DNA from 2 places in the Metallumcola ferriviriculae genome. Region 2 is predicted to be linked to the other one. Evidence: a T-box and tRNA genes for the amino acid it is inferred to sense, from the RefSeq annotation. Region 2 holds a T-box; the other holds one or more tRNA genes.

Region 1 (14,847 bases), 650 kb from region 2:
TCCCAATCTTTAGTTGGGCCGAAGATTTTTTCACAAAAGAGACCTTCCCTTTCGGGTTTTAACGTCCGGTAGTTAATGGTTTCCGGTTTCTTTACTTCACCACTGGACCAAGCCCTAATTTGCTCCGGCGAAGCTAAACCAATCCGCATCCCATCAAAGTTGTTCACATCTAGCAAGGGCCTCGCTCCCTTCAAATTTGTTGATGATGTTCGATTTAATAATACAGACGAACCCACTCTCGCTACACTTGCCAAGGAATTTAGCTATCTTCCTCATCACCTTTGTCCGGGAGTTCGTCAAAATCGTCCTCATCAATGTCCGAATCGCCCTGGTCATCGTCTTCGTCCAGTTCGTCATCGCCTTCGTCCAGTTCCAAATCCGTATCGTCTTCCTCATCTTCTTTATCGCCTGCCACCGGGGTCAGTCCATCGTCAATCTCTTCATCTTCTTCACCCTTGACATCAATACCCAGTTCTTTAGCTGTCTCGCTAATATCTTCATCTTCTTCACGAATTTCTATTTCTTGTTCGCCCTCAGACAGTATTTTAACATCCAAACCCAGACTCTGAAGCTCTTTTATCAGCACCTTGAAAGATTCTGGCACCCCTGGTTCGGGAACATTTTCGCCCTTGACAATGGCCTCATATGTTTTAACCCGCCCTACCACGTCATCAGATTTCACAGTAAGGATTTCCTGAAGAGTATACGCTGCGCCATAGGCCTCCAAAGCCCAAACTTCCATTTCGCCGAAACGCTGACCACCGAACTGAGCTTTACCGCCCAGCGGCTGTTGAGTAACTAATGAATATGGACCAGTAGAACGCGCGTGAATCTTATCATCCACCAAGTGTGCCAGTTTCAACATATACATATATCCTACAGTAACTTCATTATCGAATTTTTCACCGCTGCGTCCATCAAATAGCCTGGTTTTTCCGTTTCGCTGCAAACCGGCCTCTTCCAACAGATCGAAAACATCTTCCTCGCTAGCCCCGTCAAACACCGGGGTAGCCATATGCATTCCCATCGCTGCAGCGGCCATGCCTAGATGACATTCCAGCACCTGCCCAACGTTCATCCTGGAAGGCACCCCTAGCGGGTTGAGTACTATTTCCAACGGTGTCCCATCTGGCATAAAAGGCATATCCTCTTCGGGAAGGATTCGGGAAATGACACCCTTGTTACCATGACGACCTGCCATTTTATCCCCCTCGGATATTTTCCGCTTCTGGGCGACATAGGCGCGCACCAGCTTATTTACGCCAGGCGCCAGTTCATCACCGTTTTCCCGGGAAAACACCTTGACATCCACAACTTTACCAGTTTCCCCATGGGGAACTCTCAAAGACGTATCCCTAACTTCCCGAGCTTTTTCACCGAAAATTGCTCGCAGCAACCTTTCCTCGGCGGTTAGTTCAGTCTCCCCTTTGGGAGTAACCTTACCGACCAAAATGTCACCGGGACGCACCTCGGCACCAACACGAATAATTCCACGGTCGTCTAAGTCCTTCAATACATCTTCGCCAACATTTGGGATGTCTCTTGTGATTTCTTCAGGGCCTAATTTAGTGTCCCGAGCATCCGCTTCATATTCTTCTATGTGAATTGATGTAAATACATCATCTTTAACTAATTTTTCGCTAATCAGAATAGCGTCCTCATAGTTATAACCTTCCCATGTCATAAAACCGATAAGAATATTTCGCCCCAAGGCCAATTCTCCTTGGTCGGTAGAAGCCCCATCCGCAATTACATCGCCCTTTTTCACACGGGCATTCTTCTTGACTATAGGCTTTTGATTAATACAAGTGCCCTGGTTAGACCGGGAAAATTTCTGGAGATTGTATGAATCAGTAGTACCTCCATCGGTACGAATAACTATTTTATCAGCGGTTACTTTTTCCGCAATACCATCATTCAGCGCCAATAAAACCACGCCAGAATCCCGGGCGGTTTTCCATTCCATACCTGTACCAACCAGCGGCGCGGCCGTTTTAAGCAGCGGCACTGCCTGCCGTTGCATGTTAGCCCCCATTAAAGCTCTGTTAGCATCGTCGTGCTCCAAAAATGGAATTAACGCCGTAGCCACACTGACCACCTGTTTAGGTGATACATCCATAAAATCCACTTTCTCAGCCGGTACCACAAGTATTTCACTACCGTGGCGTGCATTGACTTTACTGTGAATAAATTTACCGTCATCATCTAACGGCGCATTAGCCTGCGCCACTACATAGTTATCTTCTTCATCGGCCGTAAGATATTGGATCTCTTCAGTTACCGCGCCTAGTTCCTTATTCACTTTGCGATACGGAGTCTCAATAAAGCCAAACTCGTTAATCCTGGCATAGGTACTTAGTGATCCAATCAAGCCAATGTTAGGACCTTCCGGGGTTTCAATGGGACACATGCGCCCGTAATGGGAGTGGTGTACGTCACGAACCTCGAATCCAGCCCGTTCTCGGCTCAAACCACCGGGGCCTAATGCACTGAGACGCCGCTTATGTGTCAACTCAGCCAAAGGATTAGTCTGATCCATGAACTGCGATAGCTGACTACTGCCAAAGAATTCCTTGATAGCAGCCACAACCGGACGAATGTTTATCAGCACCTGAGGGGTAATAACATCTACATCCTGAATGGTCATCCGTTCACGGACCACTCTCTCCATGCGAGATAGCCCTATGCGAAATTGGTTTTGTAAAAGCTCACCCACGGAACGCAACCTACGGTTCCCCAAGTGGTCGATGTCATCACGGCGCGCTTTTCCATCCATCAATTTCAGGAAATAGCGAATAGCTGCTATTATGTCATTACGGGTAATATGTTTTTCGGAACCTTTTAACGCTTCCGGAGGAAGTTCATTCTTTAATTTTTTATTCATTTTATAGCGCCCGACATTACCAAGATCATACCTTTTGGCATCAAAGAAAAGTGTTTCTAATAATGAGCGGGCACTGTCTACGGTGGGCGGCTCGCCCGGACGCAAACGCTTGTATATTTCAATCAACGCTTCATCTTCACTGTCAGTGTTGTCTTTTTCCAATGTCAGTTGAATACGCTCATCTTGCTGAAACAGTTCCAAAACTTTACTATTACTGCCCCAGCCCAAAGCGCGCACCAGAACCGTAGCGGGAAGCTTTCTAGTGCGATCCACCCTGACATAAATATAGTTATTGACATCGCTTTCGAATTCCAACCAAGCACCGCGGTTGGGAATCATTGTAGCACCAAAAAGTTTTATGCCGCTAGAGTCAATACTTTCTTTGTAGTAAACTCCGGGGGATCGAACCAGCTGACTGACAATAACCCTTTCAGCACCATTTATAATGAACGTTCCCTTGTCAGTCATGAGCGGGAAATCACCCATAAAGACTTCCTGTTCCTTCACCTCACCGGTTTCCTTATTAATCAACCTTACTTTCACGCGTAACGGTGCGGCGTACGTGACATCCCGTTCTTTACACTCTTCCACCTCGTATTTTGGATTACCCAGGTTATAATCGATAAATTCCAACACAAGGTTTCCCGTAAAGTCTTGGATAGGTGAGATGTCACGAAACATCTCTTTTAGACCCTCATTTAAAAACCACTCATAAGAATTCCTTTGAATCTCGATCAGGTTGGGCATATCCAAAACTTCTTCAATCTTGGCAAAGGTCCACCGTTCCCTGCTCCCTACCTTTACAGGATAGGCCATTAACACATCACCCCCGTTTAAATATGTAGCAAAACAGCAGCACAATTAATAAATATACCCTGCTGCTATAAATACAGTAAAAGTGCTAAAAGCAAGGTTCTAATATCAAACCTCGCTTCTTCAAAATTATGGCAACAAAACTCCACTTGTATAGGCTTTCCTGAAAATACGTGAAATATTCCATTATACATGTAAATTTTACCTTAAGAGATAGTATTTTTTAAGACTAAACGCCATTTTAATATGGTAGCATAAGCGGGGGTCACTGTCAAGAACAAAAATTTAGCCGACCCATTAGGATCGGCTAAATTGCTAAATCTACTTCATTTCTACGGAAGCGCCAGCTTCTTCAAGCTTGGACTTAACTGCTTCTGCATCTTCTTTACTAGCCTTTTCTTTAACTGCCTTGGGCGCTTCGTCAACAAGTGCTTTAGCTTCTTTCAAGCCAAGACCGGTGATCTCGCGAACAACCTTGATAACGTTGATTTTCTTATCGCCAGGGCCCGTAAGAATTACATCAAATTCTGTTTGTTCTTCTTGAGCTGCCTCAGCAGCAGGGGCAGCAGCAACTGCAGCCACCGGGGCGGCAGCGCTTACACCAAACTCTTCTTCAAAAGCCTTAACTAATTCAGCAAGTTCCAATACGGTCATTTCTTTTACGGAATCTAGAATTTCTTGTACTTTAGACATTTTATTTCCTCCTCTTAATTTATAAGTATTGGGCGGCTCTATGCCGTTTGTTCTTTTTCTTTACGAACAGCTTCCAGTACATAGGCCAGATTACGAATAGACCCTTGTAATACATTGGCCAATCCTGCCATGGGTGCCTGCATCCCTCGTACAACCTGGGCCAGCAATTCCTCGCGCGAAGGCAGGTCTGCCAGCGCTTTAACTTCCTCAACACCAATGACCTTGCCCTCTAAAATACCTGCCTTGATCTCCAGTTGTTTATGATCCTTAGCGAATTTAGAGAGCACCTTAGCCGGAGATACAGCATCTTCCACGCCAAAAGCGATCGCTGTAGGTCCTTCAAGGTAAGGATTCAATCCCCCCAGGCCTAAATCTTGGGCAGCAATTGTAACTAAAGTATTTTTCAATACTTTATATTCTACATTGGCCTCCCTCAGCTTGGCACGGAGTTCTGTCATTTCAGCCACATTCAATCCCCGGTAATCCGTAAGCACTGCACCCCGGACTTTATCCAGCTTTGCCTTAATTTCCTCAACAACTTGAACTTTCTGCTGACGTTGCTTGTTCAAGCATTACACCCCCCCTCAATTTGAGGTCTAGTTCAATATCCTACTTTAGAAATCACGCCAAAATTAAAATAGCCCCCGAGACATACGAGGGCAATAAAGCATAAAGGATAAACTCCCTTATCATTTTATTAACCTCGGTAGGCGGAAAATCATTATACCTTTCGGTACCTACTGTCTGCGGTCCAATATACTGTTTTAGTAATTAGCGTACCTATACTAACATATTGTAGCAGCAATCGTCAATTACTTAGCAACAGCTTTTTGTGGACTAACTTTAACTCCCGGGCCCATGGTGGCAGACACTGTAATACTGCGTAAGTATTGACCCTTAGTCGCAGCTGGACGAGCCTTTGCCAACACATCCAAAAAGGCCTTAAAATTTTCTTGAAGCTTTGCCGCATCGAAAGAAGCTTTGCCAATAGGAACATGTATGATACCGGCCTTATCAACACGGTATTCAATTTTACCAGCTTTAACTTCTCCGACTGCTTTTTCGATATCAAAAGTCACTGTACCGGACTTAGGGTTAGGCATCATACCCCGGGGTCCTAAAATTCTTCCTAGTTTACCCGCAACACCCATCATATCTGGAGTAGCAATTGCTACATCAAAATCCATCCAACCGCCTTGAATTTTTTCCGCAAGTTCCTCCGCTCCAACATAATCCGCACCGGCAGCTTCTGCTTCCTTGGCTTTTTCACCTTTGGCAAAAACCAGAACCCTCTTAGTCTTGCCGGTACCGTGAGGTAATACAACAGTACCGCGAACCTGTTGGTCCGCATGCCGCGGGTCCACACCCAATCTTACCGCTACATCTACAGTCTCGTCAAACTTTGCATTCGCAGTCTCTTTTACCAATTGCACCGCTTCTGCAGGTTCGTAAAGTTTGTTACGGTCAACTTTCTTTATTGCCTCTTGATATTTTTTACCAATCTTTGGCATTAATAAACCTCCTTAGTGGTTAACGGAATAATCCTCCCACGCAAATATACTGCCGCCAAGCGGCGGCTCAAAGGTATTCTTTCTAATTAAATAACCTCAATACCCATGCTGCGAGCAGTGCCTTCAATCATCCGCATGGCGGATTCTACGTTAGCTGCGTTAAGGTCCTGCATTTTCAATTCAGCAATTTCTTTCACCTGGTCCCGGGTAACCTTAGCCACTTTAATGCGGTTAGGTTCACCAGAAGCGCGTTCAATACCAGCAGCTTTTTTCAGTAATATTGCCGCCGGTGGTGTCTTGGTAATGAAAGAAAAAGAACGATCTTCGTATACAGTAATCTCTACTGGTATAATCAAACCTGTATCCTTAGCGGTTCTTTCATTAAATTCCTTACAAAATCCCATAATGTTTACCCCGTGTTGCCCCAATGCAGGACCAACCGGCGGGGCAGGATTGGCTTTACCGGCAGGTACCTGCAGCTTAATTAGGCCGATAACTTTCTTAGCCATTTGCTCCACCTCCTTAAAATTTTGTGGTAACAGGGAATTACCCTCCCACTGGAAAACCTAAACCCGCGTTACCTGAGAGAACTCAAGCTCTACGGGAGTTTCCCGTCCAAACATAGACACCATTACTTTTAATTTTCCCTTATCGGGATAAACTTCTTCAACAGCACCAATGAAATTTTCAAAAGGACCGTTGATGACACGTACACTTTGACCAACCTCAAATTCGACTTTGGCCTTAGGAGATTCCATTCCCATATGACGCAGAATTGATTTTACTTCCGGTTCTCTTAAAGGAATGGGCTTTGCACCGGTACCCACAAAGCCAGTTACTCCGGGGGTATTTCGGACAACATACCAGGAATCATCCGTTAAAACCATTTCTACCAGCACATACCCAGGATAAACCTTACGCTTAGAAATAGTCTTTTTGCCGTCTTTCACCTGGACTTCATCTTCCATAGGTACCAAAACCCGAAAGATCTTGTCGCCCATGTTCATGGATTCCAGACGTTTCTCTAGATTAGCCTTCACCTTATTTTCATAGCCTGAATAAGTGTGAATAACATACCACTGCTTTTCCATAACACCCAAGGAACCCGTGATAGGCTCCTCACCCCCGTTCCTCACAATTTACAGAATGAAATCCAACAAGAAACTTAATATGGAGTCAGCCACCCAAATTAATGCTGCTACCATCAATGTCGCCGCAAGCACTACCCCTGTATAGGTAACAAGCTGCTTACGATTGGGCCAGTGCACTTTTTTCAGCTCGGACCAAACTCCGCGGAAAAACTTGCCTGTCTTCTCTACAAATGACTTGTTTTCCTTAGTCTTATTAGCCACAGCTTTAGCAGCCATTCTACTCACTTCCTTAAATAAAAGGTTTAACCAAAATAAACAGTTACTTTGTTTCCTTGTGTATCGTATGAGTCTTGCAATAAGGGCAATACTTCTTTAACTCTTTGCGGTCCGGATTCGTGCGCTTGTTTTTCGAAGTTATATAATTCCGCTGCTTGCAATCAGTACAAGCTAAGATTATGCTCACCCGCACTTGTTACACCCCCTGTATATTTAAACGCTCTTGATGAATGCCCGCCCGAATTACGCAAGCACAACCTTCAACACTATTACTTCACGGCACATTAATTTCACCGGGCATTCTGCCTACAAATTCAGTACCCTAATAATTTATCACATTTACCGTTTTAGTGTCAACTTTTAAAAATTGTCCGAAATTTTTTGTACTCTTTAATAGCTTTCTCATTTGTAGGTGCTTTTAAACCCCTTACGCATTCTATTGATTACTTGATCAGGCATGAACAAAAGCATTTCATGCCTTTCGGCACTTAAAGGTAATGCTTTTGCACCCAAGGGCATTAAGATCGACTAGGCAACAAGTTGCCAAGTCTCTCTATATTCTTACCCAGGGAACCCCTGGGTGCTACGCACCCGGCCGCCTCACCGACTCGGCGGCGCTCGTACCTTGGCGTCACTTATCCGTGACGCCACTCGCCCTAGGTCGCTTCGCTGTTGCAAAACTCTTAGCAACTTGTTGCTGTAGAGTTTTGGCATGCCCCTTGCGGGTAGACCCTCCTGCATTTAACATAAGGGGGCAAGCCCCCTTAACAACCCCCATGCATAGGAAATTATCCACAACCCATAATTTCCTATGCATTAAAAAAGCAGGACCTGCTTAGTCCCGCTTTTTTCAGTAATACTACTCTGAAATTGCGCTTACAACTCCGGCACCAACAGTGCGTCCGCCTTCGCGGATAGCGAAGCGCAGTCCCTCTTCAATAGCGATGGGGATAATTAAGTCTATTTCCATCTTGATGTTATCCCCGGGCATTACCATCTCTACACCTTCGGGTAGTTCTACGATGCCGGTCACGTCTGTGGTCCGGAAGTAAAACTGGGGACGGTAGCCCTTAAAGAATGGTGTATGGCGGCCACCCTCTTCTTTGGTTAATACATATATCTCTGCGGAAAACTTGGTGTGTGGCTTAATGGAACCGGGCTTGGCCAATACCTGACCACGCTCAATCTCTTTCCGGTCCACACCTCTCAGCAGGGTACCAATATTGTCTCCTGCTTCCGCCTGGTCCATCAGCTTGCGGAACATTTCTACGCCGGTTACTATAGTCTTTCTGGTCGCTTCTTGTAAACCAACGATTTCTATCTCGTCGCCTACTTTGACAATACCGCGCTCTACTCTGCCGGTTGCCACTGTGCCACGGCCGGTAATACTGAATACGTCCTCTACCGGCATCAGAAATGGCTTATCTGTATCCCGTACTGGCGTAGGTATATATTCGTCAACTGCTGCCATCAGATCGTGAATCTTACCACACCATTCGCAGTCTTTTTCACCGCAGCCGCATTCCAATGCCTTTAGTGCAGATCCGGATACTATGGGAATGTCGTCACCGGGGAACTCATATTCACTTAGAAGCTCTCTTACTTCCATTTCTACAAGTTCCATTAATTCTTCGTCATCTACCATGTCCGCTTTATTTAGGAATACTACGATATAAGGTACGCCTACCTGACGCGCCAACAAAATGTGCTCACGTGTCTGGGGCATCGGACCGTCTGCTGCGCTTACTACCAAAATAGCTCCGTCCATTTGAGCTGCTCCGGTGATCATGTTTTTCACATAGTCTGCGTGGCCGGGGCAGTCAACGTGTGCATAGTGCCGATTGTCAGTCTCATATTCTACGTGGGCTGTGGAAATGGTGATGCCACGCTCTTTCTCCTCTGGGGCGTTATCAATCTGGTCATATGCCGTAGCTACGGCACCGCCGCCCTTTGACAGGGTAAAAGTAATCGCTGCTGTCAGCGTAGTTTTGCCGTGGTCCACGTGACCAATTGTCCCTACGTTTACGTGCGGTTTTGTTCTCTCAAACTTTTGCTTAGCCATAAAAATTCCCTCCTAATATGTAACTTCCTTCGAGGAGCAACAGCGCCCCCGTATACCCTATAGTTTTTTTCTATAAAAAGCCACCTATTCCTGCTAATAATATTTGGAAAATTTAAGTTTGTACATTCAGTTTTATTTTATATTATTTTATATTTACTGTCAAATAATACCTAACCGGCAAAGGACGTTTTTCAGGTGCTTTGACTATCGTCTCAAGCTATCAATAGCTTCTATTCTCCCCCCAACTGCCGGGTGGCTGTAGGAGAACCATTCTACAAAACCTGGCGGGTCAATATCTGCCATATCTTTTGCTGCTAAGTGCCTCAGCAGGGAGATTGAACCACTTGGGTTGGCGGTCAAACCAACCGCCATAGTGTCTGCCTCTGTTTCCATTCCCCGCGATAGTGCATTTTGAAAAGGATTTGCTAGAAATGAAACCAGCACTATAAACAACATTATTGCCGCTAATACCTCAGGTCCGAAGAATCTTTGAATGGTTAGTCCGGTTATGCCTAACCATAGATACAAAATAAACCACAATAAAAGAGTGCCCGCAAATGCGTAAAAAAGTCCCCGGCTGATGTGGCCAAGTTTCCAATGCGCCATTTCATGGGCAACTACCGCCTCTACCTCCTCCGGAGTATAGTCATTCAACAAATTATCATATAAGACAATCCTTTTAGTTTGACCCACTCCGGTGAAATATGCATTGGCCTTGGTGGTACGCTTACTTGCATCCATTATTAATACTTGGTTTATATCTACTCCGGCTCGTTCTGATATCTGTTCTACCATTGATAATACTTTAGCATCGGTGACCGGTCTGAATTGATTAAATATAGGCGCTATCAACACCGGCCATAAAAATGCCTGCACTAACATCCAAGCACCCATTAAGATGCTGATTATCAACCACCAATGACTAGGACTGCGCTGCATTACAGCAATCAAAACCGCAACCCCCGCTGTCGTAAGCACCAGCTCCAACCCGCTGCTAATCAAGTAGTCTTGCCACCAACTGCCCAGTGCCTGAGTAGAAAAACCCCATTGGTGTTGTAAGTAATACCCGCTATACATCTGAAACGGAAGAACTGCCGCTTTTAATAACAGCCACAACACTAAAAAAAATATTATCGCCGCAGCCAGACGACGCCCACCCGCCGCGTTCATCGCCCATCCAGCCAATTCAGACCCCTTGCCGCTAAATAATAACCACGATAATACGACCACCTGCACCGTAAAGGAAAGCACAAAGACCAACTGTCCGCTTTTCTGATACCGCCGCCCATTCATCACCTGCTCCAAAGAAAAATACTTAAATACGCTTGGTTCCACCTTGCCCGGAAATAAGGTGAAATACAGGTAAAGTACCATTGTTGCCCCACTGACCGCAATTAATGCTAACAATATCCCTTTTCCTTTCATATTTAATATCTCCCCCACCAATTCTAAAGTTTCCTAATTAATATACTATAATACCGGCAATTTAGAAGTATGCTCTTAGTTTCCGAGAATGAAAAGCTGCTAAAGACCGATCCAGCGTCACGTCATTCAACCCCATGAAGCTGATTTGCAGCTTAAAACGAAAAAATTCCAAACCCCGCAAGGCCTGGAATACTAATGTTTTTTCTGGAGCCCATATCCGGGGTTGAACCGGAGACCTCCGCCTTACCAAGGCGACGCTCTACCTCCTGAGCTATATGGGCCTAAAAAAATGGTTGCGGGGATAGGATTCGAACCTATGACCTCCGGGTTATGAGCCCGACGAGCTGCCAACTGCTCCACCCCGCATTAGGATAAGTGAGAGGTGGAATCTGTCCACCTCTCGGTATCATTCAATTTTGGTGGAGAGGACTGGATTCGAACCAGTGAAGGCTGAGCCAGCAGATTTACAGTCTGCCCCCTTTGGCCAACTCGGGAACCTCTCCATGTGTATTAAAGTGTGGAGCCGACGATGGGACTCGAACCCGCAACCTGCTGATTACAAGTCAGCTGCTCTACCAATTGAGCTACGTCGGCTCGACGGCGACAAGGAGTATTATAGCATTTTAAAAATAGGCCGTCAACATATTACTGCTGAAAAATTATGGTAGTTTAAAAAAACATCCCGAACAGGCCCTTATTAATTGCTATCTCGCTTTTCCAGATATCTTTCTAACTTGCGTTTAACCCGTTGCAAGGCATTATCAATGGACTTGACATGTCTTTTTAATTCCATGGCAATTTCCTGATAAGACTTGCCTTCCAAATATGCCATAAGAACTTTCCATTCCAATGAACTTAAAATTTCTCCCATCTTTTCTTCGATGTCATCAAACTCTTCACGGCTGACTATCAATTCTTCAGGATCCGTAATTTTAGAGCCCGAAATCACATCCAGCAAGGTGCGGTCAGAATCTTCATCATAGATGGGTTTATTTAGGGATACATAGGAATTAAGCGGAATATGCTTTTGGCGTGTAGCTGTTTTGATGGCAGTAATAATCTGCCGGGTAATACAAAGTTCAGCAAAAGCTCTGAAGGAAGATAACTTATCACAGCGGAAATCACGTATAGCTTTATATAAGCCAATCATGCCTTCCTGGATAATGTCTTCCCGGTCCGCGCCGATAAGAAAGTAAGACCTTGCCTTTGCGCGGACAAAATTCTTGTACTTATTGATTAGGTATTCTTGAGCTACATCATCCCCGTCCTTAGCTAAGGTTACAATGTCTTCGTCAACCATTACTTCATAAGTTTGGTACGTTTCTTTCGGGGCGTTAATGCTCATGACATCGCCTCCATTTTTTAATTTTCAGAAGGCATATAAAATGCCTTTTTAATCAAATGGAGCATAACAAAAATGCTAGGTTGTCCAGCACATAAGTAATTATACATAAAATATCCCTCTAAATCAAGCTAAGTTTACAGGCTGCGCCAAATCTGGAATATCCTCATCCCTATTTGCCTCGCCGCCATTTTTCCAGTGTTTTCCTCACATTTTCAGCTAATCTCAAGTCCAACGCAGCTTTATCGTTTTTTTTATTAATGAAATACTTTTGGCTGTTCTGTTTTGCATGAGTTACTTTCCGCAGTAAGTCACGAGCAGATAACCGCATTGCCCCACGCTGCATAACCAGCCTTTGTTCCGCCCAATCCGATGTTGCCACCGCAATAGCCATTTCCCCGGGTAATTGATCAACCAGTTTTTCAATAATCATATCAGCAGTTTCCCCTTCACCACTGAAAATAACTTGGATTCCCGCCAGTGTTTCCCCGCGTTGGATACCACCCTTTACCAAGTGCGCGTCAAAAACCACCACAATTTCTATACCGGTAAATCCCCGATAGTCACTGAGTATTTGCAGCAATTTGTCCCTGGCGTGGGCATAACTGGTATTCTTGAGCGCAATTAATTCCGGCCAGGCGCTGATAACATTGTAGCCATCTACGATTAAAATGTCTTCCATTACATCACCTATCCGTCCAATCGCTGGCGTAATGCCTCAAAAATTACCACTGCAGCCGCGCTGGCAGCGTTTAAAGAATTTAACTTACCCATCAGTGGGATACTCACCAAAAAATCACACTTTTCCTTAACCAAACGACTGAGTCCCTTACCTTCGCTGCCTATTGCCAGCACCAACGGCATGCGCATGTCTGTCTGATAGATACTCTGTGCCGCACCCGCTTGTGCACCCATCACCCAGAATCCTTGGTCTTTAAGCTGGTCTATAGTACGGGCTAAATTGGTTACAGCAACCACCGGAACGTGCTCAACAGCACCAGCAGCTACCTTTAATACCGCGGGTGTCATGCCCACGGCACGGCGATTGGGAATAATTAACGCCTTAACTCCCGCGGCCTCTGCCGTACGTAAAATCGCGCCAAAATTTTGTGGATCCTGCAGGTGGTCCAATAACAAAAAAATGGGGTCTTCCTCAGCATTAATTGACCCCATTACCTCCTCAATAGCTGCATATGCTACGGGTTTGGCAAAAGCAATGATACCTTGATGACCCCCGGTAACCGCTAATTGCTGAATTTCCTTTTTATCCAGCCATTTAACGGGAATACTCGCCCGGGCGCACAATTCAGCTATTTCTGATATGACCTGCCCTTTACTCCCTTTAGCAATGCAAAGCTTTTCCATTTCCCGGTTGGCCTTTAATGCTTCTACCACCGGATTGCGTCCTTCGATTTGATCCAAGATACATCCCACCTAACCTCGTGTAACTACATTTTTTATCCTGCCGCAGGACATAGCACCTTCATAGCAAACTCCCTGAGAGACACATGCGGCCCCTGCCTTTTGAAAAATTACCGGGGCAACCTGACGGACTTGACTCAACATTTCGTCTGCCAATTGCCGTATTTCCCACTGCGCTCTGCGGCAACAGCGGTGTTGAAAGAAATTAAGCAGACTGCGCGCATTAAAAGTGGCTACAAATTTAGTTTCACAAGCAGACGGCAGAATATACCTCGCGTCTTCTTTTGCAACAATTTTCGCTAACTCCGCATAAGCATCAGCAATAACACTCATTTGTTCACGATATAATACCAGCGCCTGTTCATTTTCTTTAATCGCAGGGGGAACTATGTATTGAAAATCTTGCTCACTAACATAGCGTTGGGACTTCTGAGAATATGAGGCAATACGATGTCTGACCATTTGATGACTGAGTACCCTGCTTACACCTTCGATGGCAAAAGTAAATGAAATGTGCTCCAGAGGGGATAAATGGCCCATGGATATCAATTTGCTCAAAAACTCCTGGGTTCGCCCATCATCCATATCTTCTAATAATTTATCAGCCCCTATTGGAGAGTAGCATAATCTAGCTGCAGCAGCTACCTTCTTTTCGGGTTGGTCGGTGTAGCTTAATAGCGATACTTTCATATTCTAGCCCCCATTCTTCCTGTTTGTATCCAGCTCTTCTAAAAATGATAACAACTCCTCCACCCGCTTCTCCTCGCCGCAAAGATGAAGAAAACCAATCAGACACTCTAAACCCGTACTGTGGCGGTATGTGGCAACATCGGTATACTTGGGAACACTACCTGTTTTCACATTTCTGCCTCTTCGGGCAACGGCTCTCTCATCCGGCGTAAGACGGTCTACTAAAAAATGAAACAGTTCTGCCTGGGCAGATGCATTTACCAGACCCACTACTCGTTTGTGCAGGGCATTTATACGTGCAGGTTTTTGCAGAACTATTTTACGCCGGACATATATTTCATAAACGGCATCGCCTATATATGCCAGCGCTGCCGGCGACATCTGGGAAACTTCCTGACGAGAAAGGGGTGTCCATCCCATGTTTAAGCCCACTTCCAGCGGCATCCTTGGGGAGTATCTTCCAGATTGATACCCTTGTCAGCCAGTTGGTCACGAATAAGATCCGCAGCAGCCCAGTCTTTCTTTGCCCGAGCCTGTTGCCGCACTTCTATCAGCAGCTCAATTAAGTCCTGCACCATTCCCTCATCGCCAACCGCCTTTTCATTCGCATCAAAAATGCCCAATACATCAACGCCAAA
Region 2 (8,025 bases):
CCCATAGTGGCGCGAACCACCTTGTCATTAAAAAGATCTACCGTACCCTTGGTGGCAATAACCCCGGCGCATCCGGCAGCAGCAGCAGTCCTAATCAGGGTGCCCATGTTGCCGGGGTCCTGCAACCCTGCCGCAATTAAAACATTTCCGCCCGAATAACGGAAATTAGTCAGGTTAACCTCAGGCTTTTGCACAACCGCCATTACACCTTGAGGCGATTCAGTGGCAGCTAAATCATTAAAAAGTACATCCGGTACCACCAATAAGGAGGTCTCTTCCTGCAGCTTTTCCTGCCACATCTCTCTTTCCGCAAATTTCTCAGAAAGAATTAGATGTTTAACTTTACCATAATTAATCGCCTCTTTGGTTAGGTTGACACCCTCCACTAGAAAAAGACCTTGTTTGTATCGTTCCTTCCGTAAACGCAGCGAACGGATGAGCTTTATTTTACTATTTTGTGTTGATTGTATATGCTGCATCGTAAGCACAGCCCCTTTATTCTTTCCGGCTTAATCTTGTAATAATACCCCTTTAGCTGATAATTCAACCAATAAGAATATCTTCTTCCGGATAATGCTAGCTTGCCCCGGGTTTGCTTTCCCTTAAAATTCCACGGCCATTAAAAAGGACCCCAAAACATATTTAGGGCCCTGACAATTAATGTTCTGTTATGCCTGAAGTCTTTCTTTTGCCACATTAGCCAATTGAGCAAACGCTTCTTGATCATGAATAGCAAGCTCCGCCAGCATTTTACGATTAATTTCTACACCTGCTTGCTTTAGACCGTTGATAAATCTGCTGTAGGACAAACCATTCATCCTGGCAGCTGCATTAATTCTGGCAATCCAAAGCTTACGGAAATCACCTTTACGTTTACGCCGGTCTGCATATGCATTTGCCAGCGCCCGCATTACCGCTTGGTTAGCCGGTCTAAAGATTTTTGATTTCATGCCAAAGTAACCCTTGGCCAATTTAAGAACTTTTTTATGACGTCTTCTGGCTGTTACGCCTCTTTTAACCCGAGCCATGACTAAACCTCCCCTTAATTAGGTAACAATTTTTTCATTCTTTTCTGATCGGCATCACTAAGCACACCGGATTTTCTCAAATTACGTTTTCTTTTAGGACTCTTCTTTTCCAAGATATGGTTTGTGAAAGCCTTGGAACGTTTAATTTTCCCGGTAGCAGTCTTTTTAAACCTTTTAGCTGCACCTCGGTGAGTTTTCATTTTCGGCATGATTATCCTCCTCCCTAGTCAGCTTGTTTCACTTCATTTTTTGGAGCTAATATCATAATCATGTTTCTACCCTCAACTTTGGGATATTTCTCTACATTGGCAATATCCTTTAGTTGTTGAGCCAGTTTTTCACAAATAACCTTACCCAAACGGGCGTGAGAAATCTCCCTGCCTCTAAACATGATAGTAACCTTTACCTTATCACCGTTGTCAAGAAAACGGATAGCATTCCGCGCTTTGACCTGGAAATCGTGTTCCTCAATGTTTAAACGGAATTTTACTTCCTTAACGTTGATAATACGTTGGTTCTTTCGCGCTTCTCTTTCTTTCTTGCTCATTTCGTACCTATATTTGCCGTAATCCATCACTCGGCATACCGGCGGCCTGGCCTGAGGAGCAACCTCCACCAGGTCCAACCCTTTGTCACTGGCCACCCGAAGAGCTTCCTTTGCGGGCATTACCCCCACTTGCTCCCCATCAGCCCCAATAAGACGCACTTCATGGGCCCGAATTCCCTCGTTTATCCTTAAATCCTTGCTAATGTTTTGTCACCTCCATAAATTCTTCCTCCAACACAAAGTCTTCCTCCAAAATTAAAAACGGCGGATGGATTATCCATCCGCCGTAAAAATGCTGAAACAAAATGAACCATTTCAACAATTAGGTCTTGACCTTATCAACTACCGTAAAAGGCGCTATAAGGTGAGAAGCGGATGGCCTCTACTTGTCATTGTCCACATACCTTGATTAGTATAGCATACCATCGGGAAACGGTCAACTCTTGCTAGAAAGCTCCCTTTTTACTAGCTGCGTTTTTCCGCTATTGCCAAAAGCAAATCTTCAATAAATTGATTCACCGGTACTGCTCCCATATCTCCTTTTTCCCTTTGTCGCACGGAAACAGTATGCTCTTGCTCTTCTCTTTCACCGACAATTAACATATACGGAACTTTTGCCATCTGACCCTGTCTAATCTTATAACCGACTTTTTCGTTTCGCTCATCCACTTCCACTCTAATGCCCCGCTCTGCCATCACCTGCTTCAGTCCAAAAGCGTATTCATTAAACCGCTCAGCAATGGGCAGGATCTTTACCTGAACTGGTGCCAACCACGAGGGGAATGCACCGGCATAATGTTCTATTAAAATACCAATGAACCGCTCAATACTGCCAAAAACTACCCGATGTATCATGACAGGACGATGTTTTTGACCGTCTTCCCCGATATAAGTGAGGTCAAATTTTTCCGGCATGAGGGAATCCAACTGGATTGTACCACACTGCCAGGTTCTACCCAAACAATCCTCCAGATGAAAATCAATTTTGGGGCCGTAAAACGCTCCGTCCCCTTCATTGATGACATACTCCATCCCTTTTTCCTTCAAAGCGGTTTCTAAAGATGCTGTGGTTTCCTCCCATATCTCGTCTGAACCCATGGCTTTTTCCGGTTTAGTAGAAAGCTCCACGTGGTACTTAAAACCAAAGACATTATAAAACTTGTCCACAAGATCAATAACATTCTTGATTTCATCGGTAATTTGTTCGGGAAGCATAAAGATATGTGCATCATCCTGGGTAAATGCCCGTACCCGCATCAAGCCATGCAGCACGCCGGATAATTCATGACGATGAACTAATCCCAATTCCGCGGTACGCAAAGGCAAGTCACGATAACTGTGCTGCTGCTGGCGATAGACCAGCATGCCTCCCGGACAATTCATCGGTTTTATTGCAAAGTCCTGCTCATCTATTTGAGTAAAATACATATTTTCTTGATAGTGTTCCCAGTGGCCAGAGTTCTCCCAAAGACTACGGTTAAGAATTATCGGCGTTTTTATCTCCAAATAACCCGCCTTAGTATGTTCCCTGCGCCAAAAATCTTCCAGCTGATTTCTAAGAACCATCCCTTTTGGCAAGAAAATAGGGAATCCTGGTCCTTCTTCAACAATAGTGAATAGCTCTAACTGAGTGCCTAATTTACGGTGGTCCCGTTTCTTGGCCTCTTCCCGCCTATGCAAGTATTCCTCGAGTTGAGATTTTTTTTGGAAACTGGTTCCATAGATACGCTGCAGCTGAGGATTATTCTCGTCCCCCCGCCAGTAGGCACCAGCTACGCTTAACAACTTGAAGGCCTTTAAATAGCCGGTATCCGGCACATGAGGTCCGGCACAAAGGTCCGTAAAATCTCCTTGGCTATAAAAACTAATGGCTTCCTCATCAGGTAAATCTTTGATTAATTCCACCTTAAATTTTTCTTCTTTTTCGTTGAAGTACCCAAGTGCCTCCTCACGGGGCATTTCCCTACGCACGAAGGCCTGCTTCTCCTTTACCAGCCTTTGCATCTCCTTTTCTATTTTTTCTAAATCGTCAGGGGTAAACTTATGTTCACTATCGAAATCATAGTAAAATCCTTCCGCGATTGCCGGCCCAATACCGAGTACAGTATGCGGGAACAAATTCTTCACCGCTTCAGCCATTAAGTGTGCAGAACTATGACGAAAAACTCGCTTACCTTCTTCATCATTAAACGTAAATATTTTGACTGAACTATCATCAGTTACATTATAATCAATATCCACTACACGTCCGTTCACCTCGGCAGCTAAAGCCTCTTTCGCCAATCGCCCGCTAATAGATTTAGCAACATCCCTGACGGGGACCCCGCTGGCAAACTCCTTGACTGAACCGTCGGGGAAAGTTATTTTTACATCGGACATTACTATTCCTCCCTCTATAAATTAAAATAAGCCCTCTCATCCGTACAGGGACGAAAGGACCGCGGTTCCACCCTAATTGAGAGCTGTGCTCTCCTCCTCGAACACCGTTAACGGCGGTAACCGGTCTGCCTTAGTAAGGTTGGGGCAGACACTCAGAGATGGTTTTCAGTAATACATCGGTTTAAAGGGCTTCCAGCCAGCGGCCCTCATTCTCTGTAAACATGAGTTACCTACTTTTTCTCTTCATCATTTTCGCTACTTTACATTTCCTCTAAATTATAAGACTAAAGCCTCTTGCTGTCAAACTCACTTAATAAATTGGAATATTCCCACCTGAGCCAGACCAATAAAGAACCCCAGTATGGCACCCAAAACTTCAATATGCTTTAGTTCGGTTGAAGCAATACCTAGCACCAAGTTCTCTAACTGTTTTAAATCGAATTGCTTCAGTTTCTCTTCTACCAAGTGCTCTACTTTAATCTCATTCATTAATTCCGCAGAAATATTGCCCGTTAATCCTTCCAAGACATGGGCTGCTTCTTTTCTAATGACGTCATCTAACATACCGTTAATAATTCCCTTTACTGACTGAGGTAAGATTCCAGGTAGTCTCCGCTGTACCCGTTGTTGTACCGCGACAGCGATCCAGTCTACCACTTGATCACGTCGTGATTCGTTATTAACCTCCTGGAGAATTTCTTCCATGGAAATTAGCTCATTTTCCACTACCTTACCTATATTAACCGCTATTTCATTCTGGCGTTTGGGTATCAAACCCTGGATAGACCAAGGAGTTAGCGGAATTTTGACCGGTTTAAATGGTCTAAAGATCAATTTGATTGCTAGAACATTAGTTACCCATCCAATTAAAGCCCCAATTAAAGGGATGATTATCAGCTGCAGCCACATCCTGAGCCCCCATTTCGACAATATTCCTTTACAAAATATATTGTACCACTTAGATACAAGAAAAGCGATTTACATTAAAAAAACCAACGCTTAACGATTGCGTTGGCCTTTATCCCGACACACTTGGCATCCGGGGCATTCTTCTGCCCGTTTGCCGAAAACTTTTTTTATTGTTCTGATGGCATCGTAAGTATTGGGGCCGATGCTATTATGCAGAATTACCTTCCGAGGAGCAATTGTAATCAGCGCACTTATTAGCAAATCCTCATAATTTATTTCATTGTCAGTCATCTCTAATATAAACCCTTCTAGGTAATCATTATCAATAGGATCATTCTTGCCGTCAAAAAGTTCAAAAACACCATCATTTTTTAACAAGACATTTACCGTATCTATCCTGGGGTCCTGTATATCCACAAAATACTGCAGCAGCTGGATGAACTCATCATATTCCTTTTCCATTAGATAGTCGTCCACGGCTTTATCAATTACATCTGTCAGAACGCGTTGATAATCCTTTAAGCGAAAGTTAATAAAGCCCTCCATATTGATTTCTTTATTTTGATCTAAATATTTTTCAATCTGCGCTGACACATCTTCAATACGCAGACGCACCTCCGTTTCTTGGGCAGTATTACCCAACATTTGTAAGGCTCTCAATAATACTTCTTTTCGCTCGTCTCGGTTAAAATAATAATAGTGATTTTTGATGATATTATATACCAGCTTGTGCTCTAAATTATCAATAACTAACTTTGTTAAGATTTGCGCTAGTTTTTCGTTGCACCGCTGAAATAAAACCCCTGAGTTTCGGGGTTCACTGGTGTTTTCTTCTACAATTAGATTTAGAAAAGTAAAACCACCCATTGTCTCCTCTACCCAGTCTATGTTCATCCCATCCTGAAGAAAAATGCTGGTATGAGATTGAATTTTCTCTTTGATTGTCTTAGGATACTTTGCCGACCCCAAATGATATTGAACACTCACATTCTGTCACCTCTCTTTGATCATAGTATATGTGCAGCCTATTTGATGTATACAACAGCAGTAATTAAAGCTAGTGGGTTACTATCAATTATTAACCTCCACTACCAATTTTAGACTGCAGTAAGTATATTTCAGTTCTCATTTAAACATAATGATATTAAGAAAAATTGGAGGTGTATATTTCATGAAAGTCAAAGTAGATCCCGATGAGTGTATTGAATGTGGTGCCTGCATTGATACCTGTCCAGAGGTTTTTGATTGGGATGAGGATGGTAAGGCTAAGTCTATCGTTGACGAAGTGCCTTCTGACCAACAAGATGATGCTCACGAGGCTGTGGAAGGCTGTCCCACTGAGGCTATCAGTGAAGACTAAAATTTGAATTTTTTTAATTAATATATAGCATACTAACTTCAGGAGGGATGCTTAAAATGTTTCACAAGGTCCATACGAGACACAGGATGCGCAAAATGCATTGGTTGGCAATGTTGGCTTATCCCTTGGCATTCTTAAAAGGTATGCTGGTCGGTCAATTTCTTGGGAGAAAATTGTCGAGGGATTAGCCCCCCTCCTTTTTCCAGAAGAAGAGCCTGCGATGTCTTATGCAGGCTTTTTTTATAATTTGATAAATAAAATTTGGCTCATGTTACCATACTAAAAACAGTTTGCAGTTTCAAATGCGATTTGACTAATTTTAAGGAGGGAAAAAAATGAAAAGAAGAGGTATACTGTTGCTAATGGTCCTAGCTTTAGTTGTTTTGAGCGGGGTCGGATGCGCAAACAACACCCCAGCTCCAGATACGAACAACAATAACAACAACCAAGGCGATGTACAGGGTAACCAACAACAAACCCCAAAAGACATGAACGTCGCACAAATCATTTATGACCAGTGGAAGGGCTCTGCCCACGCCACAGCTGTGGAGGAGAATGATCCGGAAAACTCACCGGCGCTGCGAGAAGGCGGTGGCTGCTTTAAGTGCCATAATGGTTATGGTTTCGAACTCAATCCGGACACTCTGGAGGGAATTGGCATCTTAAAAGGCCAAAGCTGCGATACCTGCCATACCAAATACGGTCATGATTTGGCGACCAGCGGCTCCGTAGAAATTCCGCTGGGTACCATCAAAGGCGGCAAAGGCGCACTCTGTATCGCGTGCCACAATGGCCGTGGTAAAGAGCCGGACCAAGTTAAGGCCCCTCACCATTCTGTCCAAACTGACATGCTTTTGGCAAAATCCGGTGCAGAAGTTGAAGGATTTGATTACAGCACCCATTCCCATGCCGGGGCAGATAATAAGTGCCTGGCATGCCATATGGCGGCAGATGATAACACAATTAAAGATCATACATTCAAAATGAATAAGGAGAATATCGCCAACTCCTGTGGGCGCTGTCACGATTTCGATTCATTTAATCCCACTGCCAGGGACGACTTTGATGGGGATGGTAATAAGGAAGGTTATCAGGATGAGGTTAAGGGTCTTGCCGATATGCTGGAAAAAACCATTAACGAAAAACTGGGTGACAAGAAATTTGAATCCAGCCACGGTAAAATCGTATTTACTGATGCCCAAGGTAATGCACTTGATGCTCCTCCCAGCGAAGAAGTCTACAACGCTGCCTGGAACCTTTTATTCGTAAGATATGACGGTTCTAACGGCGTTCATAATCCTAATTACTCCGTTCAACTGCTGCAGCAATCCTATAAGCTGTTGACCGGAGAAGACGTACCCAACGCGAAAATGAAATAAGAGGATTTCATCTCTAAGCCCTAGAATTTCAGGGACTTCTAAAAAAAGTATTGGAGGAACAGATATGGACGAAAAAAGTAAGACTGAATATGTCTACCCCAAGCTTGGCGCTGCCAATGGTACCAAAGTAAAAAAGAAAAAAGATTATGTGGATAAGGACTTAGCAGTTGAAAGCGGCTTTATGGCCCATAACGAAACTGATGCCAAACCGGAATAGCAAGGTTAACCAAATAGACAGAAAGTCAGGAGTAATGTCCGACTTTCTGTCTATATTTTTGCTCACCCGGCTACACCCATGACCTTCCATGTCATTGCTGTAGTCCAACCGGCAGCTACCGCTTCGACCTTCTCATTGGTTATAGGCAGCTTTTATCCTATCTTTCATAGGACAAAAGCTTATAACTTCTGCGGTGCCACCTAAAT

What was found. A T-box is a leader RNA that pairs with one kind of tRNA and senses whether it is charged. The one in region 2 lies ahead of thrS (threonine--tRNA ligase), so its partner is inferred to be a tRNA-Thr.
Region 1: it encodes a tRNA-Thr, which carries the amino acid that the T-box ahead of thrS (threonine--tRNA ligase) is inferred to sense. The anticodon was not compared.

Annotation. Positions count from the first base shown of each region.
Region 1 is NZ_CP121694.1:122,979-137,825, forward strand. Features, by position in the region: gene rpoC (DNA-directed RNA polymerase subunit beta') at 1-176, opposite strand, end outside; gene rpoB (DNA-directed RNA polymerase subunit beta) at 260-3,700, opposite strand; gene rplL (50S ribosomal protein L7/L12) at 4,019-4,390, opposite strand; gene rplJ (50S ribosomal protein L10) at 4,429-4,959, opposite strand; ribosomal protein L10 leader region at 5,014-5,158, opposite strand; gene rplA (50S ribosomal protein L1) at 5,203-5,901, opposite strand; gene rplK (50S ribosomal protein L11) at 5,988-6,410, opposite strand; gene nusG (transcription termination/antitermination protein NusG) at 6,468-6,992, opposite strand; gene secE (preprotein translocase subunit SecE) at 7,041-7,268, opposite strand; gene rpmG (50S ribosomal protein L33) at 7,312-7,461, opposite strand; gene tuf (elongation factor Tu) at 8,128-9,330, opposite strand; gene MFMK1_RS00700 (M48 family metallopeptidase) at 9,535-10,755, opposite strand; tRNA gene MFMK1_RS00705 (tRNA-Thr) at 10,961-11,036, opposite strand; tRNA gene MFMK1_RS00710 (tRNA-Met) at 11,046-11,121, opposite strand; tRNA gene MFMK1_RS00715 (tRNA-Tyr) at 11,173-11,258, opposite strand; tRNA gene MFMK1_RS00720 (tRNA-Thr) at 11,274-11,349, opposite strand; gene sigH (RNA polymerase sporulation sigma factor SigH) at 11,453-12,100, opposite strand; gene MFMK1_RS00730 (NYN domain-containing protein) at 12,270-12,779, opposite strand; gene rlmB (23S rRNA (guanosine(2251)-2'-O)-methyltransferase RlmB) at 12,788-13,519, opposite strand; gene thyX (FAD-dependent thymidylate synthase) at 13,532-14,209, opposite strand; gene MFMK1_RS00745 (Mini-ribonuclease 3) at 14,213-14,629, opposite strand; gene cysS (cysteine--tRNA ligase) at 14,632-14,847, opposite strand, start outside.
Region 2 is NZ_CP121694.1:3,194,229-3,202,253, forward strand. Features, by position in the region: gene MFMK1_RS15755 (TrmH family RNA methyltransferase) at 1-479, opposite strand, end outside; gene rplT (50S ribosomal protein L20) at 669-1,028, opposite strand; gene rpmI (50S ribosomal protein L35) at 1,043-1,237, opposite strand; gene infC (translation initiation factor IF-3) at 1,252-1,779, opposite strand; gene thrS (threonine--tRNA ligase) at 2,041-3,954, opposite strand; T-box leader at 3,998-4,210, opposite strand; gene MFMK1_RS15780 (DUF445 domain-containing protein) at 4,261-4,863, opposite strand; gene ytxC (putative sporulation protein YtxC) at 4,954-5,850, opposite strand; gene MFMK1_RS15790 (ferredoxin) at 6,035-6,223, shown strand; gene MFMK1_RS15795 (ammonia-forming cytochrome c nitrite reductase subunit c552) at 6,559-7,602, shown strand; gene MFMK1_RS15800 (hypothetical protein) at 7,667-7,819, shown strand.